Regions from separate parts of the Streptomyces lydicamycinicus genome, predicted to be linked through region 1. Evidence: riboswitches for the same ligand, from Rfam matches in the RefSeq annotation. Region 1 holds a riboswitch; the other holds the start of a gene.

The links. Region 1 has a riboswitch for ZMP and ZTP ahead of glyA (serine hydroxymethyltransferase). Riboswitches for the same ligand answer to the same signal wherever they lie in the genome.
Region 2: it holds a riboswitch for ZMP and ZTP, as region 1 does, so the genes downstream of both, TU31_RS10475 (bifunctional 5,10-methylenetetrahydrofolate dehydrogenase/5,10-methenyltetrahydrofolate cyclohydrolase) here and glyA (serine hydroxymethyltransferase) in region 1, are expected to answer to the same signal.

Annotation. Positions count from the first base shown of each region.
Region 1 covers NZ_BBNO01000001.1:320,868-332,287, forward strand. The annotation lists partial or broken gene TU31_RS01380 (beta strand repeat-containing protein) at 1-814, shown strand, start outside; gene TU31_RS01385 (hypothetical protein) at 1,107-1,514, shown strand; gene TU31_RS01390 (glutathionylspermidine synthase family protein) at 1,531-2,721, shown strand; gene TU31_RS36365 (DUF6332 family protein) at 2,834-3,115, shown strand; gene TU31_RS38440 (hypothetical protein) at 3,160-3,702, opposite strand; gene TU31_RS01400 (hypothetical protein) at 4,142-4,501, opposite strand; gene TU31_RS01405 (NsdA family TPR-like regulatory protein) at 4,693-6,033, shown strand; gene rocD (ornithine--oxo-acid transaminase) at 6,132-7,337, opposite strand; ZMP/ZTP riboswitch at 7,467-7,558, shown strand; gene glyA (serine hydroxymethyltransferase) at 7,616-8,887, shown strand; gene TU31_RS01420 (cytochrome P450 family protein) at 8,953-10,266, opposite strand; gene trpS (tryptophan--tRNA ligase) at 10,405-11,418, shown strand.
Region 2 covers NZ_BBNO01000003.1:337,225-349,845, forward strand. The annotation lists gene TU31_RS10425 (FAD/NAD(P)-binding protein) at 1-1,182, shown strand, start outside; gene TU31_RS10430 (trans-sulfuration enzyme family protein) at 1,179-2,381, shown strand; gene TU31_RS10435 (benzoate/H(+) symporter BenE family transporter) at 2,378-3,676, shown strand; gene TU31_RS10440 (hypothetical protein) at 3,891-4,184, shown strand; gene TU31_RS10445 (TetR/AcrR family transcriptional regulator) at 4,200-4,859, opposite strand; gene TU31_RS10450 (serine hydrolase domain-containing protein) at 5,048-6,166, shown strand; gene TU31_RS40235 (SPFH domain-containing protein) at 6,358-7,596, opposite strand; gene TU31_RS10460 (NfeD C-terminal domain-containing protein) at 7,702-7,923, opposite strand; gene TU31_RS10465 (hypothetical protein) at 8,054-8,374, opposite strand; gene TU31_RS10470 (hypothetical protein) at 8,537-9,457, shown strand; ZMP/ZTP riboswitch at 9,583-9,671, shown strand; gene TU31_RS10475 (bifunctional 5,10-methylenetetrahydrofolate dehydrogenase/5,10-methenyltetrahydrofolate cyclohydrolase) at 9,693-10,547, shown strand; gene TU31_RS10480 (NADH:flavin oxidoreductase) at 10,638-11,759, opposite strand; gene TU31_RS10485 (NAD(P)/FAD-dependent oxidoreductase) at 11,981-12,621, opposite strand, start outside.

The sequences.
Region 1 (11,420 bases):
CGTTGCTCCGGTCGCACCGGCCACCGGTACCCCGACCGGCACGGTGACCTTCGTGGTCACCGGTGGCCCGACGCTGACCGCCACCCTGTCCGGCGGCACGGCGACCGCCACCACCAGTGCGGTGGGGGTGGGGACCTCCCCGGTCACGGCCACGTACAGCGGTGACGCCGGCTTCAGCGGTTCCACTGGCTCCGACACCCAGACGGTGACCCAGGCGTCGACGACCACCACGGTCACCTCGTCGCCCGACCCGTCGGTGTTCGGGGAGACGGTCACGATCACCGCCACGGTCGCCCCGGTGGCGCCCGGTTCCGGCACGGTGACCGGAACGGTGACCTTCACCATCGACGGTGCGGGAGGCGGGACGCAGACCGCCACCGTCTCCGGCGGCGTGGCCACCATCACCACCAGCACCCTCGAAGCCGGTCCGCACAACGTCTTCGCCATTTACAGCGGAGACGCCAACTTCACCGGTTCCACCGGCACCGACATCCACACGGTCAGCCAGAGCGCGACCACCACGACCGTGACCTCGTTCCCCGACCCGTCCAACGCCGGTGACACGGTGGCGTTCCTGGCCTTCGTACAGCCCGTGGCGCCCGGCAGTGGAACCCCGACCGGCACGGTGACCTTCACCGTCACCGACGGGGTGACCACCGTGACGCTGACCGGCACGCTCGACAACGACGGGGTCGCCTCCGCCAGCTCGCCGCTGGCCACGGCCGGCACCTACACCGTCACGGGCGTCTACGCCGGTGACACCAACTTCACCGGCTCCTCCGACACCGACACCCAGACCGTCCTCGGCGCCTGACGCGCCGCTCCCTGCCCGCCGCGCCGGGTCGTCCTCATCCGAGGGCGGCCCGGCGCCCGACTGTCGCCTTCCGACTGTCGCCTTCCGACTGTCGCCTTCCGGCTGCCGCCGTCCCCGGCCGCCGTCCGGTCCTGACCGCCGCCCGCCTCGCCCGTCCGCCCCCTTCGTCCGGGACCGTCGCGGATGCCCGGGGCCTCGTCGCGGAGCGGACCGCACCGCATTGCCATCGGTCCGCGGGCGCCGTCTACGCTGTCCGTGCTCAGACAAATGTTCCACGGGGGAAAGGTGAATCATGGCCGAGAAGGCACGCCGGAGGCTGCGGTCCAGCACGGTGATCCTGGGAGGCATGGGCACGCTCGCCGCCGCCCTGACGTCCTGCGGCTCCGAGCCCGACAAGCGCTGCGTCGACCGCAACAGCTACGACGCCATCAAGGGCTACCGCATCGTCGACTCCAAGAACTGCTCGGCGAGCGGCAGTTCGTCGTCCGGAAGCAGCGGTTCCAGCAGCGGCGGATACGGCAGCGCCGGCCGCGGCAAGCAGCGCGTCGACGGCCAGTGGTACTACGACCCGAGCAACAAGGGCGGCTCGTACGCCGACAGCGGCACGTTCAGCAAGAGCACGGCCGTCAACCGCGGCGGCTTCGGCTGCTCGGGATCGCACAGCAGCGGCGGCGGCCGGCACGGCTCCTTCGGCGGCTGAGCGGACACGGCACGGTATGCGACGCCACACCATCGAGCCGCGCCCCGGCTGGCAGCAGACCGTCGAGGCGCAGGGCCTGATCTACCCGCTGACCCGCTACCCGGACGATTCGCTACGCCCCTACTGGGACGAGAGCGCGTACTACTCCTTCACCCTCCCCGAGGTCGAGGCCCTGGAGGAGGTCGTCGAGGAGCTGCACGGCATGTGCCTGGCCGCGGCCGCGCACCTCGTCGACCAGAACCGCTTCGCCGACCTCGGCATCGACGACCCGCGACTGGCCGAGCTGATCGCCGAGTCCTGGCGCCGCCGCGCGGAACTGCCCTCCCTCTACGGGCGGTTCGACCTGCACTACGACGGCAGCGGCCCGGCCAAGATGCTGGAGTACAACGCCGACACCCCGACCTCGCTGGTCGAGGCCGCCAGCCCGCAGTGGTTCTGGATGGAGGAGCGCTTTCCCGGCGCCGACCAGTGGAACTCGCTGCACGAGAGGCTGGTGGCGGCTTGGAAGCGGCAGGCCCCGCTGCTGCCGCCCGGCGCACCGCTGCACTTCGCGCACTCCGCGGGCGACGAGCTCGGCGAGGATCTGATGACCGTCGCCTATCTGGAGGAGACGGCCCAGCAGGCGGGCCTGGAGACCGTCGCCATCTCCATGGAGGACATCGGCTGGGACCGGCTCTCGGGCCGCTTCGTCGACCAGCGGCTGCGCTTCATGCGGGCCTGCTTCAAGCTCTACCCGTGGGAGTGGCTGGCCACCGACGACTTCGGCCCGTACGTCCTGGACACCCTCGACAACGGCGGCGGCACCGGCTCCACCCTCTGGATCGAACCCGCCTGGAAGATGCTGCTTTCCAACAAGGCGCTGCTGGCGATCCTGTGGGAGCTCTACCCCGGCCACCCGAACCTGCTGCCCGCCTACCTCGACGGTCCGCGCGAGCTGGCGCACACACGGGGCTACGTCGCCAAGCCGCTGCTCGGCCGGGAGGGCGCCGGGGTCACCCTGCACGAGCCGGGCGCCGAACCGGCACTGCGGGCGCCCGACGACCCCTGCTGCTACCAGGAGCTGGCCCCGCTGCCGGACTTCGACGGCAACCGCGTCGTCCTCGGCGCCTGGGTCGTCGAGGACGAGGCGGCCGGGCTCGGCATCCGGGAGTCGGCGGGGCCGGTCACCGATGAGTACGCGCGGTTCTTGCCGCATGTGATCCGCTGAATCAGAGGTTGCGGGTCGCGGGGTGTGCGACTGAAGTGCCTCATGTTGGCCGGTGAGGACAACGTTTGCGTTGCCCGGTACGGGCAGCCAAGGACCGTGAAACACTGTGAGTATGCGTTTCACCAATGAAGATGGGACGGGGGGCCTAAGCTCGGAGGCTTCGTCCCGGCAGGCATCACGTGACACCGTAACAGTGGAGATCGTCTATTCCGTTTTCACCGGGGCGATCATTGCCGCACTGCTATTTTTTGCAGTTGCCTCTCCAGCATTCATCTGGGAATTAAGTAGAGGGTGGAATTCGGCTGTGATGGGGATGGCGTCGGCGCTTGCGGCGGCGGGTTTCGTCTACAGGGTGGTGTCGGTGCTTGTGCGGCTGAGGAAAGTGGCAGAGTGAAAGGCGCGGAGGCTCCAGTGAATGGAGCGCTCCGCGCCTCTTTGCTACGCTACGCCATTCCTGTTGATCCCACAGTATTCCAGTGCGCCGTTGGCTCCACTCTTCAGGCAGGTCTTGAGTATGACCTTGGTGCCCTCCGGGAGATCCACGTTCTCGCGGACCATGCAATCGCCGTTTGCGCCGTTCGTGTCTTCGATCGTCGACCAGCGGTTTTGGTTGCCGGAGTTCCAGTAGATGTACGTGATGACGCGCTTGCCATCCGCCTGGGTGTCGCAGGCGAGCGGCTTGTCCCCCTGGTTGACGAAGTGGCCTCGACCGCCTTTCGCCCCACTGTCCGTAGTGTTCACGGAGACGGTGATTCCTCGCATTAACGTGGACTGCGGGGTGCCTTCTGCTACAAGGCGGTCGGCTTCTTCGCTGGTGATTGACCGCTCGCTGCTGTCAACGATCATGCGGCTCGCTTGACGTGTGCTGATCGAGTGAGTCTTGTTGGAATCGGCAGATGCCGCGCCTGCCCCTATACCTAATGAAAGTGAGAGCGAAGCAATCCCCGCGATGATTCCCCCGGCGCGTCGCGCAATCTTCATCTATTCCCCCTGTGATGATCTCGTCGAGCAACGAAGGATCATGCTGTCGCACTCGGGATAGCGCAGCAAGGTGTTTTTTTGAGTCACCAGTTCCCGCCTGTGCGGTGGAGGATATTCCGGATTCAGATTCGGGACGGGAGGTTCCGGTTCCCTGCGCTTTATGGGCGTGTGACTTCTGGTTGGCCGGAATGGCCGTGGCGGAACTTAGGAACGGCGTGAGCAGCTCAGGGCCGTCATCAAGGTCCGTCCCCTGTAAGTTGATTTGCGGTGAGTGGGCTTCGCGGTCGGCGGGCTGTCGTTCCGGTGACTCAGATGGCCATGGCTTCGACGTCGTCCCGGTGGCGGAGGCCGCAATCGTGTACGACCCGGCACGCGGCGTCCCTCATGTGGTCGACGAACTCGCCTATGACGGCCCCGATTGCGTGGACAGGTGACTGCTTCATCCGAACGCCTCCGCCGGAAGCCGTGGCCCTTCGCCATCGGCATCGTCCGGGGCATCCTGGCCGAGGGCGGTCAAGCGCCCGCCCCGGCTCTTGGCCACCCGGCGGACATCGGCAAGGGCCGCGGTCAATTCAACGGCCAGCAGGTGCAGTTCCCCGGGCGTCCACGCCCGTGCGGCAAGCAGTTGGCGGGCTTCGTCGATGAGATCGTCGGCCGAACTGAGCTGCTGCTCCTCCTCCATCTGGTCGGCGATGCGGGAGACATATCCGGTCCCGTCGCCTGCCAGGAAGCACGGTTTGCCGTCCGGGCTGGTCCACGGCAGCAGCCGGACGAAGACCCGCGCTGTAGCGTTGGGCATGTCGTCAACTCCCTTGTAGTTGAGGGCCACGCCCCCGGGCCGTCCACCACGGTCGCGGGGGTCCTCTTCGTCTCGCGAGGAGGGCCTTCCTCGCTCTAGGCAACCGCTCCGCTACACCCAGCGGTACGGTGGCAGTGGAACCGGCTTTTAAGAGCTTTAAGCGCTCGTGCACACCGGGGAGTTGAGGGCTAGTGGGCACTCGGGAACCGAACCGGCACCTTGAACGGCTTTACCGGCAGACCGGCTGGACGCTGCGGCAGTTCGTCCAGGCCGTGAACCGCATCGGCACCGAGCGAGGAACCCCGCTCAAGTACCGCGAGCCGTCGGCCCATCAGTGGTGTCAGGGACACCTGCCGAAGGAGCAGGCCAGACCGCTGATCGTGGAGGCCCTGGCGCGGAAGCTGGGACGGCCGGTTACGCATGCCGAGGCCGGATTCCCCGCACCGGCCAATAGCTCCGATGCCCCACCGGGCACGGTTGAAGGACTGATCGATCTCGGTAGGGGAGATATGGACCCCTCGCGCCGTGGTGTTCTCGGTATAGGGCTCTTTTCCGTTGCGCTGACGGTGCCCAATTGGCCGGATGTGGTGGGACGGATGGAAGCCGTTCGAAGTGCTCGCCCCCGGCGCATTGGCATGCCGGAGGTCGACATGGTCATTGCCATGACCGAACGAGTGTCAGAACTGGACGACCAATTCGGCGGGCGCCACGCCCGTCCGATGGCAGCGGCTTTCTTGGTGAACACAGTAGCCCCGTATCTACGGGCTGACGCCTCCGAGCCGGTACGCAAAGCGATGATGTCGGCTGCTGCCGATTTGTGCTATCTCACGGGGTACATGGCGGTGGACGAAGGCGTTCACGGCCTTGCGCAACAGTATTACCTCAAGGCGTTGGAACTTGCCGGAGCGGCAGAGGATCACTTGACGTACTGCACAACGCTTCGGGGGATGAGTGTGCAGGCTGTTGACCTACGGCACGGCCGGCAGGCAATGCGGCTCGCTGACGCTGCGGCTGCCGCGTCTCCACAAGCCGGCCCGCGAATGCGAGCCTTCCTTGCCGGGCAGCAGGCGCACACCTCCGCGCAAATCGGCGACCACAGCAATGCGCTGATGTATCTACGAGAGGCCGAGGTGGCCATGGAGAGGGCTGAGTCCAGGGGAAAGGCGTTCGGCTCGTACGATCCGGCAGCCCTGAATTACCACACCAGCCAGGTCCGGTACGAACTCGGCGACGTTCCCGGCTCCATCAAGGCCATGCAGGAATCGGACAAGGTGCGCTACAGCGTTTACCGTCGCGCTCGCGTACGCCACCGTGCCACCTTGGCCGAGCGGCAACTGGAAATCGGCCACCTCGAAGCAGCATGCGCGACATGGCAGCTCGCCCTGGACGATTACCCTCTGGTGCAGTCGGGGCGGGCAGATCAGCGCATGCAAACAATGTTCAAACTCATCCGCCCCCACCTCAAGAACCCCGCCGCCCGCGAACTCCACGAACGCGCCCGGCTCGTCACCCCGGCCTCACTCTCTGCCTGAGGGCTGTCGCGTGCGACGGCGGCCGAGCAAGGTGCTTCCCACAATCAAACGTTCCCTGCCGGAGCCGACATCCTGAGGAGGACGGCAGGCGTCCCGCCTCATCCCTCCAGCACGCCCCGCAGTTGGTCGAGCCCCCAGTCCAGGTCCTCCTTGCTGATGACCAGCGGGGGCGCGATCCGGATCGTCGAGCCATGGGTGTCCTTGACCAGCACCCCGCGGGCCAGCAGCTGCTCGGAGATCTCCCGCCCCGTGCCGCGCGAGGGGTTGATGTCCACACCGGCCCACAGTCCGCGGCCGCGCACCGCGTCCACCGCGCCGCCGCCCACCAGCAGCCCCAGCTCACTGTGCAGATGTTCGCCCAGCTCCATGGCCTGCTGCTGGAATTCACCGGTCCGCAGCATCGCGATGACCTCCAGCGCCACCGCGCAGGCGAGCGGGTTCCCGCCGAACGTCGAGCCGTGCTCGCCCGGCGCGTACACCCCGAGCACCTCACGGGACGACACCACCGCCGACACCGGAACCACCCCGCCGCCCAGCGCCTTGCCGAGCACATACATGTCGGGCACCACGCCCTCGTGCTCGCACGCGAAGGTCCGGCCCGTACGCCCCAGGCCGGACTGGATCTCGTCGGCGATGAACAGCACGTTCCGGCTGCGGGTCAGCTCCCGTACGCCCGCCAGATAGCCCGGCGGCGGCACCAGCACCCCCGCCTCGCCCTGGATCGGCTCCAGCAGCACCGCGACCGTGTCGGCGTCGACGGCGGCCTCCAGCGCGTCGAGATCGCCGTACGGGACGATCTCGAAGCCGGGGGTGTACGGGCCGAAGTCGGCGCGCGCCTCGGGGTCGGTGGAGAAGGAGACGATCGTGGTCGTCCGGCCGTGGAAGTTGTTGTCCGCCACGATGATCTTCGCCCGGCCGTCCGGGACGCCCTTGACCTTGTAGCCCCATTTACGGGCCGTCTTCACCGCCGTCTCGACGGCCTCGGCGCCGGTGTTCATCGGCAGGACGAGTTCCATGCCGCACAGCTCGGCCAGCTGTGTGCAGAAGTCCGCGAAACGGTCGTGATGGAAGGCGCGCGAGGTGAGCGTGACCCGCTCCAGCTGTGCCTTCGCCGCGTCGAGCAGCCGGCGGTTGCCGTGCCCGAAGTTCAGGGCGGAGTACCCGGCGAGCATGTCCAGGTATCGGCGGCCCTCGACATCCGTCACCCAGGCGCCCTCGGCGGTGGCCACGACGACGGGCAGCGGGTGGTAGTTGTGCGCGCTGTGGGCTTCGGCGGCCGCGATGCCGCGTTCCGTGGACGTCACCGGTGACTCCGTTCGGTAGGCCGTGCGGGCGCGGGCACTGCCGCGTCCCTCTCCATTGTTGCGCCCGCCCGGGGCCGTGGGCCTGCGAGGATCCGCCGGACAGGGGCCCGGGGGTGTTTTAGACTCTGCGATGCGCACCGCGACTGGCGTACGGGGAAGCAACCTCGAGGAAGCGGTGTGCGGCAACCATCACGAGGTGCCGCCCCGCCTGGGCACCCCGGGACCACGACCGGCAACACCGATCGACCGCCCCGGAGGACGCCATGTCACAGCCCCGCATGTCCCAGTCCCTTTCGCATCCCGCGCTGAGCGCCGCCGACCCCGAACTGGCCGCGCTGGTCGGCGCCGAGGAGCAGCTCCAGGCCGACACGCTGCGGCTGATCCCCAGCGAGAACTACGTCTCCGCCGCCGTCCTGGAAGCCACCGGCACCGTCCTTCAGAACAAGTACAGCGAGGGGTACGCGGGCCGTCGCTACTACGAAGGCCAGCAGAACATCGACCAGGTCGAAACGCTGGCCGTCGAGCGCGCCAAGGCCGTCTTCGGCGTGGAGCACGCCAACGTCCAGCCCTACTCCGGCTCGCCCGCCAACCTCGCCGCCTACCTCGCCTTCGCCGAGCCCGGCGACACCGTGCTGGGCATGGCGCTGCCGATGGGCGGCCACCTCACGCACGGCTGGGGCGTCTCCGCGACCGGTACGTGGTTCCGCGGGGTGCAGTACGGCGTACGCCCGGAAAGCGCGCTGATCGACTTCGACGAGGTGCGCGACCTCGCCCGCAAGGAACGCCCGAAGATCATCTTCTGTGGCGGCACCGCCGTCCCCCGCACCATCGACTTCGCCGCCTTCGGCGAGATCGCCCGCGAGGTCGATGCCGTCCTCGTCGCCGATATCGCGCATATCGCCGGCCTGATCGCGGGCGGCGCCCACCCCTCGCCCGTGCCGCACGCGGACGTCATCTCCACCACCACCCACAAGACCCTGCGCGGCCCGCGCGGCGCGATGCTGATGTCCCGGGCGAGCCACGCGAAGGCCGTCGACAAGGCCGTCTTCCCCGGCCTTCAGGGCGGCCCGCACAACCACACCACCGCCGCCATCGCGGTGGCGCTGCGCGAGGCGGCCGCCCCGTCCTTCCGCGACTACGCGCATGCCGTCGTCGCCAACGCCAAGGCGCTCGCCGAGGCGCTGCTGGCCCGCGGCTACGACCTGGTCTCCGGCGGCACCGACAACCACCTGGTGCTGATCGACCTCACCTCGAAGGAGGTCCCCGGCAAGGTCGCCGCGAAGGCGCTGGACCGCGCCGGCATCGTCGTCAACTACAACACCGTCCCCTTCGACCCGCGTAAGCCCTTCGACCCCTCCGGCATCCGCATCGGCACCCCGTCCCTCACCTCCCGCGGGCTGGGCACGGACCGGATGCCGCTGGTCGCCGAGTGGATCGACCGCGGCGTCCAGGCGGCGGCGAAGGGCGACGAGGACGCGCTGACGGTGATCCGTGGTGAGGTCGCGGAGCTGATGGCCGCCTACCCGGCGCCGGGGCTGCCGACGGCCTGAACGGGCGCGTAACGGCGCCCCGTCCGGCGCCCCGTCCCGCACCCCGACCGGCTCACCGGCCGCGCTCAGCCGGTGAGCCGGACCGGCAGGATGTCGGTGCTGTTGCCGATGAAGCTCCGGTGCGGCGGCAGCTCCGCGTCCGGGACGGCGAGGTCCAGCGCCGGATAGCGGGTGAAGAGCGCCTCCAGGGCCACGGTCGCCTCCAGTCGGGCCAGTGGCGCGCCCAGGCAGTAGTGCGGCCCGTGGCCGAAGGAGAGGTGCCGGGTGGCGGGCCGCCGGGTGACATCGAAGCGGTCCGCGTCGGGCCCGTACGCCTCCGGGTCCCGGCCGGCCGCCGAGTAGGAGGCCAGCATCGGGGTGCCACGCGGTACGACCGTGCCGCCGAGCTCCAGGTCCCGGACCGGGTAGCGGAACGGGAAGTGGGCGACCGGGCTGTCGTGGCGCAGCGTCTCCTCGACCACGTCGTCCCAGGTCGCCCGCCCGGCCCGGACCAGCTCCAGCTGCTCGCGGTCGGTGCACAGGGCCCGCACCGCGTTGGTGATCAGATTGAGCGTGGTCTCATGCCCGGCGATGATCATCAGCAGCAGGGTGCCGACCAGCTCGCGTGCGCTCAGCCGGTCGCCGTCCTCCTCCTGGGCGGCGATCAGCGCGCTGGTCAGATCGTCGCCGGGGTCCGCCCGCCGGGCCTCGGCGACCTGCCCGAGGACGGCCGTGATCTCCCGGTTGGCCGCCTGCACCTCGGCCGCCGTACCGGTCGTGCCCACGATCAAATTCGACAGCTCGTGCAGCCGGTCGCGTAACGCGGCCTCCACGCCCAGCAGTTCGCAGATCACGCTCATCGGCAGCGGATAGGCGAAGTGCCGGCGCAGCTCCACCGTGCCGTCGGCCGCGGCGACGCCCGGCAACCGGTCCAGCAGCCCGGCCGTCAGCGCCACGACCCGGGGCCGCAGGGCCGACACCCGCCGGGCGGTGAACACCTTGGTCACCAGGCCGCGCAGCCGCCGGTGGTCCGCGCCGTCGGCCGTGGTCATCCCGTCGACGGTGGCGAAGGTGGTGAGCGGCCAGCCGGGCGGCACGGTGCCGTCGTGCAGGGCCGTGAAATGGCAGGCGCTCTTGGCGACTTCGGGGTGCGCGAGGACCTCCCGCAGCACCGCGTGGTGGGTGACGGCGACCGCGGGCACCTCCCCGGGCAGGACGACGGGGACCACCGCTCCGGCCTCCCGCAGCAGCGCGTCGGCCGCGGCCCGGCCGGCACCGCCGGGGGCGAGCCGGTGCGGCGCCGCGCCGCGGGGGTGTGCGGGGCAGGAGGTGCCGGGCGGGGTGAGGGGCGCGGGGCCGGGGAGGCGGGCGTCCCCGGAGATCGGCTGTCCGTCCGTCATCCGACCCACGATTCCAGCTGTCGCCCGCCCCGAACAGACCGCCGCGAACAGGCGCCGCGGCGCCGAGGGCCGACGGGTCCCGTCGCCGCATGGGCCACCACGCGCCGACTCCCCTCCCCGACCTGAGACAATCGAGGCATGGCTCTCCAGCGTCCACGTGTGCTCTCCGGCATTCAGCCCACCGCCGGCTCCTTCCACCTCGGCAATTACCTCGGTGCGGTACGCCAGTGGGTGGCGCTCCAGGAGTCCCACGACGCCTTCTACATGGTGGTCGACCTGCATGCGATCACCGTTCCGCAGGACCCGGCGGAGCTGCGCAGCAACACCCGGATCGCGGCCGCCCAACTGCTGGCCGCCGGTCTCGACCCGGAGCGCTGCACGCTCTTCGTCCAGAGCCATGTGCCCGAGCACGCCCAGCTCGGCTGGGTCATGAACTGCCTCACCGGCTTCGGCGAGGCGTCCCGTATGACCCAGTTCAAGGACAAGTCCGCCAAGCAGGGCGCCGACCGCACCTCCGTCGGCCTGTTCACGTACCCGATCCTCCAGATCGCCGACATCCTGCTCTACCAGGCCCACCAGGTCCCGGTCGGCGAGGACCAGCGCCAGCACATCGAGCTGACCCGCGACCTCGCCGAGCGCTTCAACAGCCGCTACGGCGACACCTTCACGATGCCGGCGCCGTACATCCTCAAGGAGACGGCGAAGATCTACGATCTCCAGGACCCGTCGGCCAAGATGAGCAAGTCGGCCGCCAGCCCCAAGGGCCTGATCAACCTCCTGGACGAGCCGAAGGTCTCCGCGAAGAAGGTCAAGAGCGCGGTCACGGACACCGACACGGTGATCCGTTACGACGCCGAGAACAAGCCCGGCGTCTCCAACCTCCTCACCATCTACTCCACCCTCACCGGCCTCTCGATCCCGGAGCTGGAGCAGAAGTACGAGGGCAAGATGTACGGCGCCCTCAAGACCGACCTCGCCGAGGTGATGGTCGATTTCGTCACACCGTTCCGGGACCGTACGCAGGAATATCTGGACGACCCCGAGACGCTGGACGCGATCCTGGCCAAGGGTGCGGAGAAGGCCCGCGCGGTAGCCGCCGAGACCCTCGCCACCACCTATGACCGGCTCGGATTCCTGCCGGCCAAGCACTGACG
Region 2 (12,621 bases), on a different contig from region 1:
ATGGGGCTGACGGCCATGGACGTCATCGCCACGCTGACCCTCGGCCGCGGTGGCACGCATACGACGAGTGCGCACGGGATGCGCTATCTGCCCAGTGGGCGGGAGCCGTTGATCGTGCTCACCAACCGCTCCGGGATGCCCTCGCGCAGCCGCCCGCGCCTCCACCCGGGACGGATGCGCTTCGTTCCGCTGGCACTGACCACGGAGCGCCTCGCCGCACTCCGGGCCCGGCGGGCCGACCGGCGGATCGACTTCACCGCCGAGGTGCTGCCGCTCATCGAGGCAGAGATGGAACTCGCCTACTACCGCGTCCTGTTGGGCCGGGAGATGGGCGACGCCACGGACGCGGGGCTGGAGATGGCCCGGCGCTGCGCCCAGGCCGGTCACGAGACCCTGCGCGACGAGCTGCACGCCCGGTTCGGCGGCACCCCGGTGCCCGGGCTCCTGTCCGCGAACCTCGCCGACCGGCAGTGGACGGGGTACGCCGCCTACCGCGACTGGTTCACCGCGGAGGTCGCCGCCGACCTGGCCGAGGCCCACGACGGCCTCGGGGTGAGCCCGCTCAAGGAAGCCCTGGAGGTGCTCCGCGACCACCGCGATGTGCTGCGTGCGGTCATCGACCCGCCGGGAGTCGACGACGCGTCGCTGGCCGCCTTCTTCGGGGAGTTCGCCTCGACGGTGAACCGCCAGGTCATCGGCCCGCAGCTGGACCGGTCGGCGGAGCTGCTCTCGCTGATCGACGCGGGGATCGTCCGGCTCGGCCCCGGCCCGCAGCCGAAGATCGTCGCCCCGGCCGGCCAGGGGCCCTGGCGCCTGGAATCCACCTGCCTGGCCGAGCCGTTGCGGATGGAGGTCGACCACGTGGTGCAGGCGCATGTGGCCGAGCCGAGCGCCGACCGGGCGCCCGGGACGCTGCTCGGCACGCTCGTCGCCGCCGGCCGCGTCCGTACCCTCGCGCACCGCGGGACGACGGTGCACGGGCTGGACGTCACCCGGGAAGGCCAGGGGATCGACCGCACCGGCACCCCGCAGCCGCGTCTGTTCTTCCTCGGGCCGCACACCGAGGGATCCAGCTACTACAACCACTATGTGCCCTCACCCGGCGCGCCCTCCCGTGCGCTGCTGGACGCGGAACGTGCCCTGAGCACCGCTCTGCCGGAACTGATGACGAGGAAGCGATGAACAACAGCGAGACCTTCACCCCCTGGACGCAGGAGTACCGGCCCGAGACGCGCGCCGCGCAGGGCGACGGCTGGCGCTGCCCGACCACCGGCGCGGTGCCGCCCCCGATCGGGCTGGGCGCGACCTTCGCGCGCGACAGCGAGTACCGGGCGCCGGCCGGACTGGCGTATCTGCGCGATCAGGGCACACCCGGGTACGAGCAGGTCGAGCAGGTGGTGGCGGGCCTGGAGGGCGGCTCGGACGCGCTGGTCTTCTCGTCCGGCATGGCCGCCGCCACCGCCATCTTCCAGGTGCTGCCGGCCGGTGCCCGGGTCGTGGTCCCGGAGACCATGTACTTCGGTCTCACCAAGTGGCTGCGGGAGTTCGGCACGCAGCGCGGCCTGGAGGTCGTCCAGGCGCCCATGAACGACCTGGACGCGGTGACGGCCGCGGTGACCGCCGCCCCGACCGCGCTGGTGTGGGCGGAGTCCCCGGCGAACCCCACCTGGACGGTGACCGACATCGCCGCGTGCGCCGAGATCGCACACCGGGCCGGTGCCCTGTTCGGCGTCGACAACACCGTCCCCACGCCGGTGCACTCCCAGCCGTTCGCGCTCGGCGCGGACCTGATCATGCATTCGGGGACCAAGTACCTCAACGGCCACACCGACGTCGTCGCCGGACTTCTCGTCAAGGCGCCGGGGAGCAGCGAGGCCCGGGACGAGATCTGGGAGCGACTGCGGCTGCACCGCCGGCTGACCGGCCCGATACTCGGCCCCATGGAGACCTACCTCCTGATGCGGGGCATACGGACGCTCTTCCCCCGTATGCGGCAGATCTCGGAGACCGCGATGGCGGTGGCCGAGCACTTCGCCGAGCACCCGCGCATCCGGCGGGTGGCCTACCCGGGGCTCGCCACCGACCCGGGACACGCCGTCGCCGCCCGGCAGATGACGGGAGGCTTCAGCGGCATGCTCTCGCTGCATGTCGACGGCGAGTGGCAGCAGTCCCTGCGGACCGCGAACCACTGCGAACTCTTCATCCGTGCCACCTCGTTGGGCGGTGTGGAGAGCCTGATCGAACACCGCTACACCTTCGAAGGGCCGGGTAGTACCTCGCCGAAGGACATGCTGCGGCTGTCCATAGGTCTGGAGAGCCCCGCAGACCTTGTCGCCGACCTCGAACAGGCCCTGGAAAAGGCCGTGAAGGAAGACCGTTGAGTTCCAAGACACCCACGCCCCACCCCGATGCCGCACCGCCGGGGTCCGCCCCGCCGGAGCGCGCGGAGCCGGCGGAAGCGGCGGACGGGTCCCCGGCATCGGGGGCCCGGCCCGGCCTGTTCCGTGACGCCTCGCTGTCCGCGGTCCTGGCGGGCTTCGTCGCCGTCGTCGTGTCCTACTCGGGCCCGCTCGTCATCGTGCTCGCGGCGGCCTCCGCCGGACATCTGAACACCGCTCAGACCAGCTCGTGGGTCTGGGCCATCTCCATCGGCAGCGGGCTCACCTGTATCGGGCTGAGCCTGCGCACCAAGATGCCGGTGATCACCGCCTGGTCGACACCGGGCGCGGCCCTGCTGGTGACCAGCCTCGGGGCGTACTCCTACGCGGAGGCCATCGGTGCGTTCATCGTCACCGGTCTGGTGATCACCCTGGTCGGCCTGACCGGAGTGTTCGGCTGGCTGATGCGGCAGGTGCCCACCGCCGTGGTCTCCGCGATGCTCGCCGGCATCCTCTTCTCGTTCGGCACCGGGGTGTTCACCTCCCTCAAGACCGCGCCGCTCATCGCCGGTTCGGTGCTGCTGGCCTACCTCTTGGCGAAGCGGTGGCTGCCCCGGTACGCCGTCCTGGTCGCTCTGGCGGCGGGCGTCGCGGCCAGCGCGGTCAGCTCCCGGCTGGACATCCATCTGGACCGGATCGAGCTGGCCAAGCCGGTGCTGACGACCCCGGAGTTCTCGGTCGCCTCCCTCATCGGCATCGCGGTGCCGATGATCCTGGCGACGCTCGCCTCCCAGAACGCACCGGGCATGGCCGTGCTCACCGCCTCCGGCTACCAGCCCAAGGACCGTCTCCTGATCGGTTCCACGGGCCTGGTGTCCACGGCACTGGCCCCCTTCGGCTCCCATGCCATCAACCTCGCGGCTATCACCGCCGCCATCTGCACCGGCCCCGAGTCGCACCGCGACCCGAAGCGGCGCTATGTGGCGGGAGTCTCCTGCGGAGCGTTCTACCTCCTCATCGGAGCCTTCGGTTCCACGCTGGTGGTGCTCTTCGCGGGCCTGCCCAAGGAACTGGTGGCGGCGGTCGCCGGAGTGGCCCTGCTCGGTGCGCTGGCCGGCGGGCTGACCGGGGCGGTGAAGGAGGAGAAGGACCGCGAGGCGGCCCTGATCACCTTCCTCGCCACCGCCTCCGGCCTCACCCTCTTCGGCATCGGCTCCGCCTTCTGGGGCCTCCTCTTCGGCGTCATCGCCCACCTCGTCCTGACCCGCTTCCGTAAGCCCGCGGAAGCCGCCAAGTAAGCCGGGCCGGCCCCGCGCCGGCCGCGGCCACGACGAGACCGGGGCCCACACGGGCCGCCGGGCACCTTTGTGTGTCCGGCGGCCGGTGCGGAATGGACGGTCTTCCCTCGCCACCCCGGCAGCCTTCGGATATGGCTCCGCCCGTGAGCCCTGAGCCCGTCACCTGCGGAAATCCTGAGCCACTGCCGGCCTCATCCCCTACAGTGCCGACGACATGACGGCTCTTGCATCCTTCGACTTCGTGCGTCACATCGATGGGCTTCGCTACCACTTCGAGCACGACGGTGAGCGCCACGGTCGCCCCGCCTACCGGCGAACGGATGGGCAGGTGTGGTGCGTCTGGTCACCGGCCGATGGCTGGCACTGCGAGATCGACGGCGGTCTCGTCACCGCCCACCCCCTGACCGGCCAGGGCGACGAACCCGAACCCCCTGCCACCGTCTGGCGTAGCTTCAAGAACGAACGCTCCTACCTCTACGATCTCCGTCCACTCCGACCTCAGGCGTGATCCGCCGGACAGAACCTAGCTCGGGCTGATCGCGGCTTCGATATGGGCGAGTTGGGCGGCGAGGATCTCCTCGAAGGCGGCGTGGCGGTCCGCCCCGAGGGGACGGACGTCGCGGGCGAAGTGGGCCAGGGCCGGGAAGCGTTCGGGGTCGGCGCCCAGTACCGCCACCCGGAACAGCTCCATGCCCTGTTCGTGCTCTTCCGGGTTGACCGTGGCGGCCCCGGCCTCGGAAGCGATCAAGGCGGCGATGAGGACCGCGATCCGGTGGTAGCGCACCGGGATCTCCTCGTCGGGCAGCCCTGACGCGCGCAGTGCCTGTAGCACCTCTTCCATGACCAGCCGGGAACCGGTGCCGCTGGACGCGTAACGTCCCCAGACTGCGGCGAGCTGGGGCTGCTGCCCGAAGGCCTCTCTCACGCGCAGGGCCAGGGCGGTGATGCGCTGCTTCCAGTCGCCCTCGCCGCGGTGGCCGTCCATGGCGGCCAGGAGAATCCGGTCGGCGACCGCGCGCAGCAGTTCGGTCTTGCTGCGGAAGTGCCGGTAAAGGCTGGAGGAATCGGTCCCGAGGGCCGCGGCGAGCTTACGCACGCTGAACGAATCCGCGTCGCTCGTGCGCAGCAGCTCCGCCGCGGCATCCAGGATCTCTTCGGTCGACCAACGCCTTCGGCCCGCCATCTTGCTCCTCTCTCCGGATTTCAGCCTAACCTATGCACTTGGCGTTGCACGCACCGCGTGCATAATGAGGACGTGAGCTGGCCGGGCGGCCCGGCAGGAAGCGGGACGGCCGGCCGCGCGTGCCCTGTTGACCGGGGGCGGGCGACCGTCGCGGAGCTCACCCCGGGGAAAACGAAAGGACGCATGAGGTGCAGAACCCACTGGATCCTTCGGCGCTGGACGCCGCCATCGAAAACGTCCACCGCGCCGGCCTGCCGGGCCTGTTCGCCGAGGTGCGGGACGGCGACCAGGTCTGGCGCGGCGCGGCCGGGACCGCCGATGTCGCCACCGGCCGCCCTGTTACCGCCGGCATGCGGCACCGCGTCGGCAGCATCACCAAGACCTTCACCGCCGCCGCGGTCCTCCAGCTGGTCGAGAGCGGTCGGATAGGGCTCGACACACCGATCGGCCACTACCTTCCGAAGCTGGTTCCCGGAGAACGCGGTGCCGCGATCACGGTCCGGATGCTGATCAACCACACCAGCGGCCTCGCCGAGTACCTCCCGTACGCCTACCCCTCCCTCAAGGCGTACCCCGCCCTCGCGGACACCGGACCCCAGAGCCTGGACGACCACCGGTTCACGCGGTTCGACCCCACTGAACTGATCGAGATGGGGGTCACCGCACCCGCCGTCGGCGCCCCGGGCGGTACGCCGGGGGTGTACTCCAACACCAACTATCTGCTCCTCGTCCAACTCCTGGAACAGGCGACCGGCACCACGGCCGAGCGGTACATCACCCGGAACGTCATCGAGCGCGCCGGGCTCCGGGACACCGAATTCCCCGCCGGACCGTACGTCAACGGGCCGCACTCGCAGCTCTACGAGGCGTGGTTCGGCATGATCGACCCGCCGCGCGACTACAGCGTCTACGACATGTCATGGGTGGGGCCGTCGGCCTCGCTGATATCGACCGTCTCGGACCTCAACCGCTTCTACGGCCTGCTGCTGGCCGGGGAGATCGTCAGTCCGGCGTCGCTGGCGCAGATGCAATGTACTGTCCCGGTCGTCTCCCAGGAGCAAAAGACGATCGACTACGGCCTCGGCCTGCACCCGATGGAGGGGCCTGGTCAGGGCACCTTCTGGGGCCATGGCGGCACGGTCTGGGGTGGTGGAGCGCTGGCCATGACCCGGGCCGACGGCAAGCGGCAGATGGCGGTCGCGGTGAACATGCAGAGGTGGAACAGGCTCGACTCCTCAGGCAAGCCGCAGCCGCATGCCATCGATGTCGCGCTGGCGACTCTGTACCGCGTGGCGATGTACGGCTGACGGGGCCGGTCATCCCACCTGCGGCGCGGCCGTGCGGGCGCCCCGCTCATCGCCGTCCGCCGTCAAGACCGGCCCTGGCCACGTCAGCAGAGCCGGGTGACCGGCCCGGTGCGGCGGCCTCAGGGTCGTCCGCACAACCGCCGCGGACGAGACCCTATGGACGACCGCATGGGCCCCGTACGGATGTCCGGTCACGACGCCCCCGAGCCCGCGCCCTCCTGCTTCAGATTGGTCACCTTCCGGGGGAGTGGCCCCGTGCCGTCGGCCGGCGGGGGAGTGGTGCCGGGCGGGCCGGTGCCCTGCTTCAGGCTGTCGAGAATGGCCAGGGCCTGGCCGACGATGCCGGAGACGATCTCGTTGACCCCGTCGGAGCCGTTGAGGACGGTCAGCCGGGCGCCGGAGAGGCCCTCGGCGGCGGACTCGGCGAGGGCGGGGAGGTTCTCGACGGTGCGGTTGGCGGCGATCAGTTCCTGGTTGCCCTCCCGCAGTGAGACCGCGAGGGCGGTGTTGGCGTCGGCACGTGCCTGGGCGACGGTCCGTTCGGTGTACGCGCGGGCGTCCGCCTCGTACCGGACCTGGTCACGCTGCGCCTCCGCCAGGGTGCGCAGCCGGTACGCCTCGGCGTCCGCGGGGCGGCGTACCTCGGCCTCCAGCCGCTGGGCGGCGAGCGAGGCCTGCCGCTGGGCCAGTGCGGTCTGCTCCTCGATGACCTCCTGCGAGGCCCTGGCCTGGGAGAGCGGGCCGGCCTGCGCGGCGCGGGCGTTGTACTGCTCGGTCTCGGCGAGGAACCCGGCCCGCTTGATCGCGGTGTCCCGCTCGTACTCGGCCTTCAACGCCGCCGCCTGCTGCTCGCGTTCGGTCGCCTCCTGGTCGGCCTTGGCCTGCGCGATCCGGGCCGTGCTGGCCACCGCGGCGGCGTGCGGTGCGGCGAGATTGGTGATGTAGCCGGAGGTGTCGGCGATCTCCTGGATCTGCAGGGCGTCAACGACGATGCCGAGCTTCTCCATCTCGGAGTGGCTGCCGTCCTTGACCTCCTGGGCGACCCGGTCCCGCTCCCGGATGATCTGTTCGACGGTCAGTCCGCCGACGATCGAGCGCAGATGACCGGCGAAGATCCGGCCCACCAGCTCTTCCATGGTGGCCTGCTCGGCCAGAAACCGGCGCGCGGCGTTGGCGATGGACGTCTGGTCGTCCCCGACCTTGAAGACGGCGACCGCCCGGACGCCGAGCCGGATGCCCTGCTGGGTGACGCAGTCCTCGGAGATCTCCGCCTCCCGCAGCGACAGCGACAGCACACTCGCCTTCTGTTTGACGGGCATGACCCAGCAGCCATGGCCGGTGACGATACGGAATTGGGCGTCCCCGGCCCGGCGCTTCGAGCCGGAGATCAACAGCGCCTCGTTGGGCGCAGGAACATGCCAGAACAACATCGGAAGGCTCCTGGTCCGATGCGACCGGTTCCGGTGGGGGTGCGGGCGCGGCCGCGGGAAAAGGGAGTGCTCACGTGGCCGGACACGGTCGGCGGGAGCGCCGGATCACGCGGGCAGCGGCGCGACGATCACCGACCGCGCCGAGGTGTGGTCCACCACGATGACCTGCGTGTGCCGGGCGATGGGCTCGCGGGACCAGGCGGCGAAGGCCTCGGTGCCGCCGCGCACGGGCAGCAGCACCTCACCCGGGCCGTCGGTCGGGATGGAGACGGTCACCCGCCCGATCACCCCGATCGGGCTGAAGTCCGTGTCATCCGTCGCGCTCACCCGGGCTCCGTCGCTGGTCAAAGCCGCTGCCGGCGCAGCCGCCGGACAGCGGGAAATCCTCGACAACTCAACGGTACTCCGGCCGGGGTGCCGCCCGCGCCGCCGGCCCGGCGGGCGTCGTCGACCTGGCTCAGGCGTCCAGCCGGGCGGGCCGGGCCGCCGGCACCGACGGCTTTCTCGGGGGCAGTACGTCGGGCGCACGATGGGGCCGCAGGGCCGTGAGGGCGGTCTCGGTCTCCTCCATCAGCGCGCGGTAGGAGACCAGGCGCTGCCACTCGGGATCGGCGACCCCGGGCACCGTGGCGGCGCGCTCGGTCCACTGCTTCACCAGCCCGGCGTACACCGGTGTCTGCCTGATGACCTCCGCGGTGATCCACCGGGGCATCTGCCCGGGGCGGGGGAGGGACGTCGGTCCGTGACCTGCGACGGTGCCGGAAGAGGGGACGCTCATGGCCGTAGAAACGATTCTTCGACGCTGGGGTCACTGCGTATTTTTGCAGCCGTCCCTAATTCCGCCAGGCAGGCAGGGACGCATCTCCCTCGAATATCACCTTATGCAGTGATCTATAGCCGGGAAGCGGTCCAATCCGGACGAAGGAACGTTGTCGCAGTCATGGAACCGAGGGAGTTGTGGGAGCGCCACGCGGTACTCGCACAGGCGTTTTGCAGCAGCGATGACGAGGTCCGCCGTACACAGGGACTCCTCGACGAGGCCGAGGCCCGTCGTTCGCGGACCCTGGCCGCCTTCGCCGTGACCGTGGGCAGCGACGCGGTGGTGGCGGATCTGCTCGGCCTGGAGGAACGCGAAGTGCGGCTGGCCCGGCGCACGGTGGGCAAGGAAGACGCCCGCGCGGTCGCCAAGAGCCTGCTCGCCCAGCCCCCGTGCGAGCCCGCCCCCGCACCGCAGCAGCCCGCGCCCCAGGCCCCCGCGGCGCAAGCCCCCGCACCGCAGCCCCCTCAGGGCGCCGCCGCGCCGGGCCCCGTCGCGCCGCCGCCCCAACAAGGCCCGGCCGCCGCCCCCCAGCCCTCCGAACCGGCCTGGGCCCCGGCGCTGGACGCGGTCCTGATGAGCAGCTGGCACAACGGCGTCGACCTCACCGCCCTGGCCACCGAACTCGGCCTCGACGTCCGGCTGCTGGTGGCCCGCGCACAACAACTGTCCGCAGAGAGCCGCCCGATGCCGCCCACCCCCTCGGACCGCACGGGACGGCACCGCCGGCTGGTCAATGTCCCGCCCCCACAGCCGGAGACGCCCCATCTGACATGGCGCGAGCGACCACAGCAGCCCCCACGGGAGCACTACGAGCAGGAGCACTGGAAGCAACAGCCGTACCAGCACTACCCGGACCAGCAGCAGTACCAGGAATACCGGGTGTACGAGGAACACCAGCAGTATCAGCAGCCCACCCAGCCCACTTGGGATGCCAATGCCATCACCGCCGCCCAGCACGACTGGGACGGCATCCTCAGTCAATGGGAGGCCACCGCCGCACCCCAGCCACCCCTTTCCGCGCCCGGTCAGGGCGGCGGGTAACGGGGCCGCGCCGCCGGGCGCCGGAGGCATCCGGGCCGGCGGGCGCGTCGGCCGCCGGGCAGTGGCCGGTGCCGCCGCTGGGCGGAAAACCGGACGCCGTTCCATCCTGACGTCGATTACAGTGGGCGCCGAGCCGTGACTGGCGCTTGGGTGGAGTACCACCGGGGAGCGGCTCGGCCATCCACGGTCCGTGCCGCGCGCCTGGGCGATCCCACACGACGCTCAGGAGCAGCCCATGTCCCCGGACGCCCGCCTCATGGACGGCAGCGCACTGGCCCGCAGCATGGTCGAAAAGGCCGCCCGGCGCGCGGCCGACCTCACCGAACGGACCGGCACGGCACCGTGTCTGGCGACCGTACTCGTCGGCGACGACCCCGCCTCGGTGACGTATGTCCGTATGAAGCGCAACCGCTGCGCGAAGGCCGGGATACTTTCCCGGCATGTGGCGCTGCCCGCCGCCACCACGACCGCGGAGCTGGTCGACACGATCACCGCACTGTCGAACGACCCCGCGGTGCACGGCATCCTGTTGCAGCACCCGGCCGGCCCGCACATCGACGAGCGCGCCGCGTTCGAGGCGATCGCCCCCGAGAAGGATGTCGACGGCGTCACCTGCCACTCCTTCGCCGCGATGAGTTTCGGCCTGGACGGCTTCGCCTCCTGCACGCCCGGCGGCATCCTGCGGCTGCTGGATCACTATGACGTCGACCTGGCCGGTAAGCACGCGGTAGTGGTCGGCCGCAGCGCGATCCTGGGCAAGCCCGTGGGGATGCTGCTGCTCGGCCGCAATGCCACCGTCACCTACTGCCACTCCCGCACCACCGATCTGGCGTCGCTCACCAGGGAGGCCGATGTGCTGATCGCGGCCGTCGGCCGGCCCCGGTTCCTGGGCGGTGAGCACATCAAGCCCGGAGCCGTCGTGATGGACGCCGGCTCCAACCCGGGCAACGTCGGTGATGTGGACTTCGACGCGGCACGCACCCGCGCCGCCCTGATCACCCCGGTCCCCGGCGGCGTCGGCCCCATGACCATCGCCACCCTGCTCACCCAGACCGTCGACGCCGCGTCCGCCCAGCTGAACGCGGTCTGACCGCCGCCCGACGCGGGGCCGGGAAGCCGCCCGGCGGAGCGGGCGGTGGCGCCGGGCGCGGCGGCGCGGCTGCGCCCGGCGCGTCCGGTGTCAGTTCAGCGTCCGCAGCATCGAGGCGTCGAACGGCACCAGGGCGTCGGTGCGGCCCTCCAGGATCTTGGCGGCCCACTCCGGGTCGCCGAGCAGGGCCCGTCCGATGGCGACGAGGTCGAACTCGTCCCGCTCCAGCCGGTCCAGCAGCCGGTCGATACCGGAGACCCCCGCCTGTTCGCCCTGGAACGTCCCGATGAACTCGTTGTCGAGACCGACCGAGCCCACGGTGAGGGTGGGCCGGCCGGAGAGCTTCTTGACCCATCCCGCGAGATTGAGGTCCGAGCCCTCGTATTCGGGCAGCCAGTAGCGGCGCGTCGAGCAGTGGAACGCGGTGACGCCGGCGTCCGTCAGCGGTGCCACGATCTCCTGGAGTTCCTCCGGCGTCTCGGCGAGCCGGGCCTCGTAGTTGCCCATCTTCCACTGGGACATCCGGAAGAGGACCGGGAAGCCGGGCGAGACCGCTGCCCGGCAGGCCGCCACGATCTCGGCGGCGAAACGGGTACGGGCGGTGCGGCTGCCGCCGTAGGCATCGGTCCGCCGGTTCGTGCCCGACCACAGGAACTGGTCGATCAAGTAGCCGTGCGCACCGTGCAGTTCGACTCCGTCGAAGCCGAGCCGCTCGGCCGTGGCCGCCGCCTCGGCGAACGCCGCGATGACCTCGTCGAGATCCCGCTGTGTCATGGCGTGCCCGGACGGGGTGCCGTCGAGGGCGATGCCGGACGGGCCGGACGGCGGGGCGTCGGGGAACGGCGGTGCGCCCGCCTTACGGGCCATGCCGACGTGCCACAGCTGCGGCATGATCGTTCCGCCCGCCGCGTGCACCGATTCCACGACCCGGCTCCAGCCGTCGAGTGCGTCCGCGCCGTGGAAGCGGGGGACGGCGCCGCTGGTGCCGGCGGCGGGGTGCCCGACGTAGGTCCCCTCCGTGATGATCAGGCCGACGCCGCCGGCGGCGCGGCGTGCGTAATAGTCCGCGACATCGGCGCCCGGGACACCGCCGGGCGAGAACTCGCGGGTCATCGGCGCCATGGCGATCCGGTTGGGCACGGTGCGGCCGCCCAGGGCGAAGGGGCGGGAGAGCGTCTGGGCCGCACGGGTGGCGGCGGCGCTGGCAGTCACGTGTGGGTCTCCTGGGAAGACAACGCGGGCGCGGAACGACGCCGGCCGGCAGACGTTCCGCTGTTCCGAACACCACACGGCGCTGCCGTCATCCGCCGCGCACTGTCTGCTGCGCCACAGTCGCCACCCCGCGGTCGTCGCACCGCCGCCACGCACCGCCGCGGGCACCCCGCCGTCGCCCCCGCGGCCGTTCCGCTGCCGCGTCGCACCGCCGGCCGCGGTCAGGTGGTGACCGGCTGGGCGGCGCGGGCGAGTTCACGGCGGAGGCGCATGAAGGGGCGGGGGCGGTTGAGGGCCAGGACGGCGGTGGTCCGCCCGTCGCGTTCGTAGCAGGCGAGGAAGCTGCGGTCGTCGGGCGAGCCCTCGACGATGCGCGGGGTGTCGGTGGGCAGGCGCCGGCCGGCGAACTGGATGCGTACGCCGTACTGGTCGGACCAGAAGTACGGCAGGCTCCGATGGGCCGCGACGGTGCGGCCGGCCAGCAGGTTCCGGACGGCGACGGCGGCCTGTTCGGTGGCGCTGGTCCAGTGTTCGGCGCGGGTGCCGTCCGCCCTGGCGACATCGCCGACCGCCACGATGTGGGGCTGAGGGGTGGCCCCGCCGGCGTCGCAGCACACCCCGTCGTCGAGCGGGAGTCCGGAGCCTTCGAGCCAGGCGGTGTGGGGGCGTACCCCGATGCCGATGACGACCACCTCGGCGGGGAGCAGCCGGCCGTCGGTCAGCTCGACCGCGGAGACACGGTTCCCGGTGCCGCCGTCGTGCAGGCGGGCGACACCGGTTCCGGTCAGCAGGGTGACGCCGTGGTCCGCATGGAGGGTGGAGCAGATCCCGGCCATCGCCTCGCCGAGTTGGGGGACGAGGG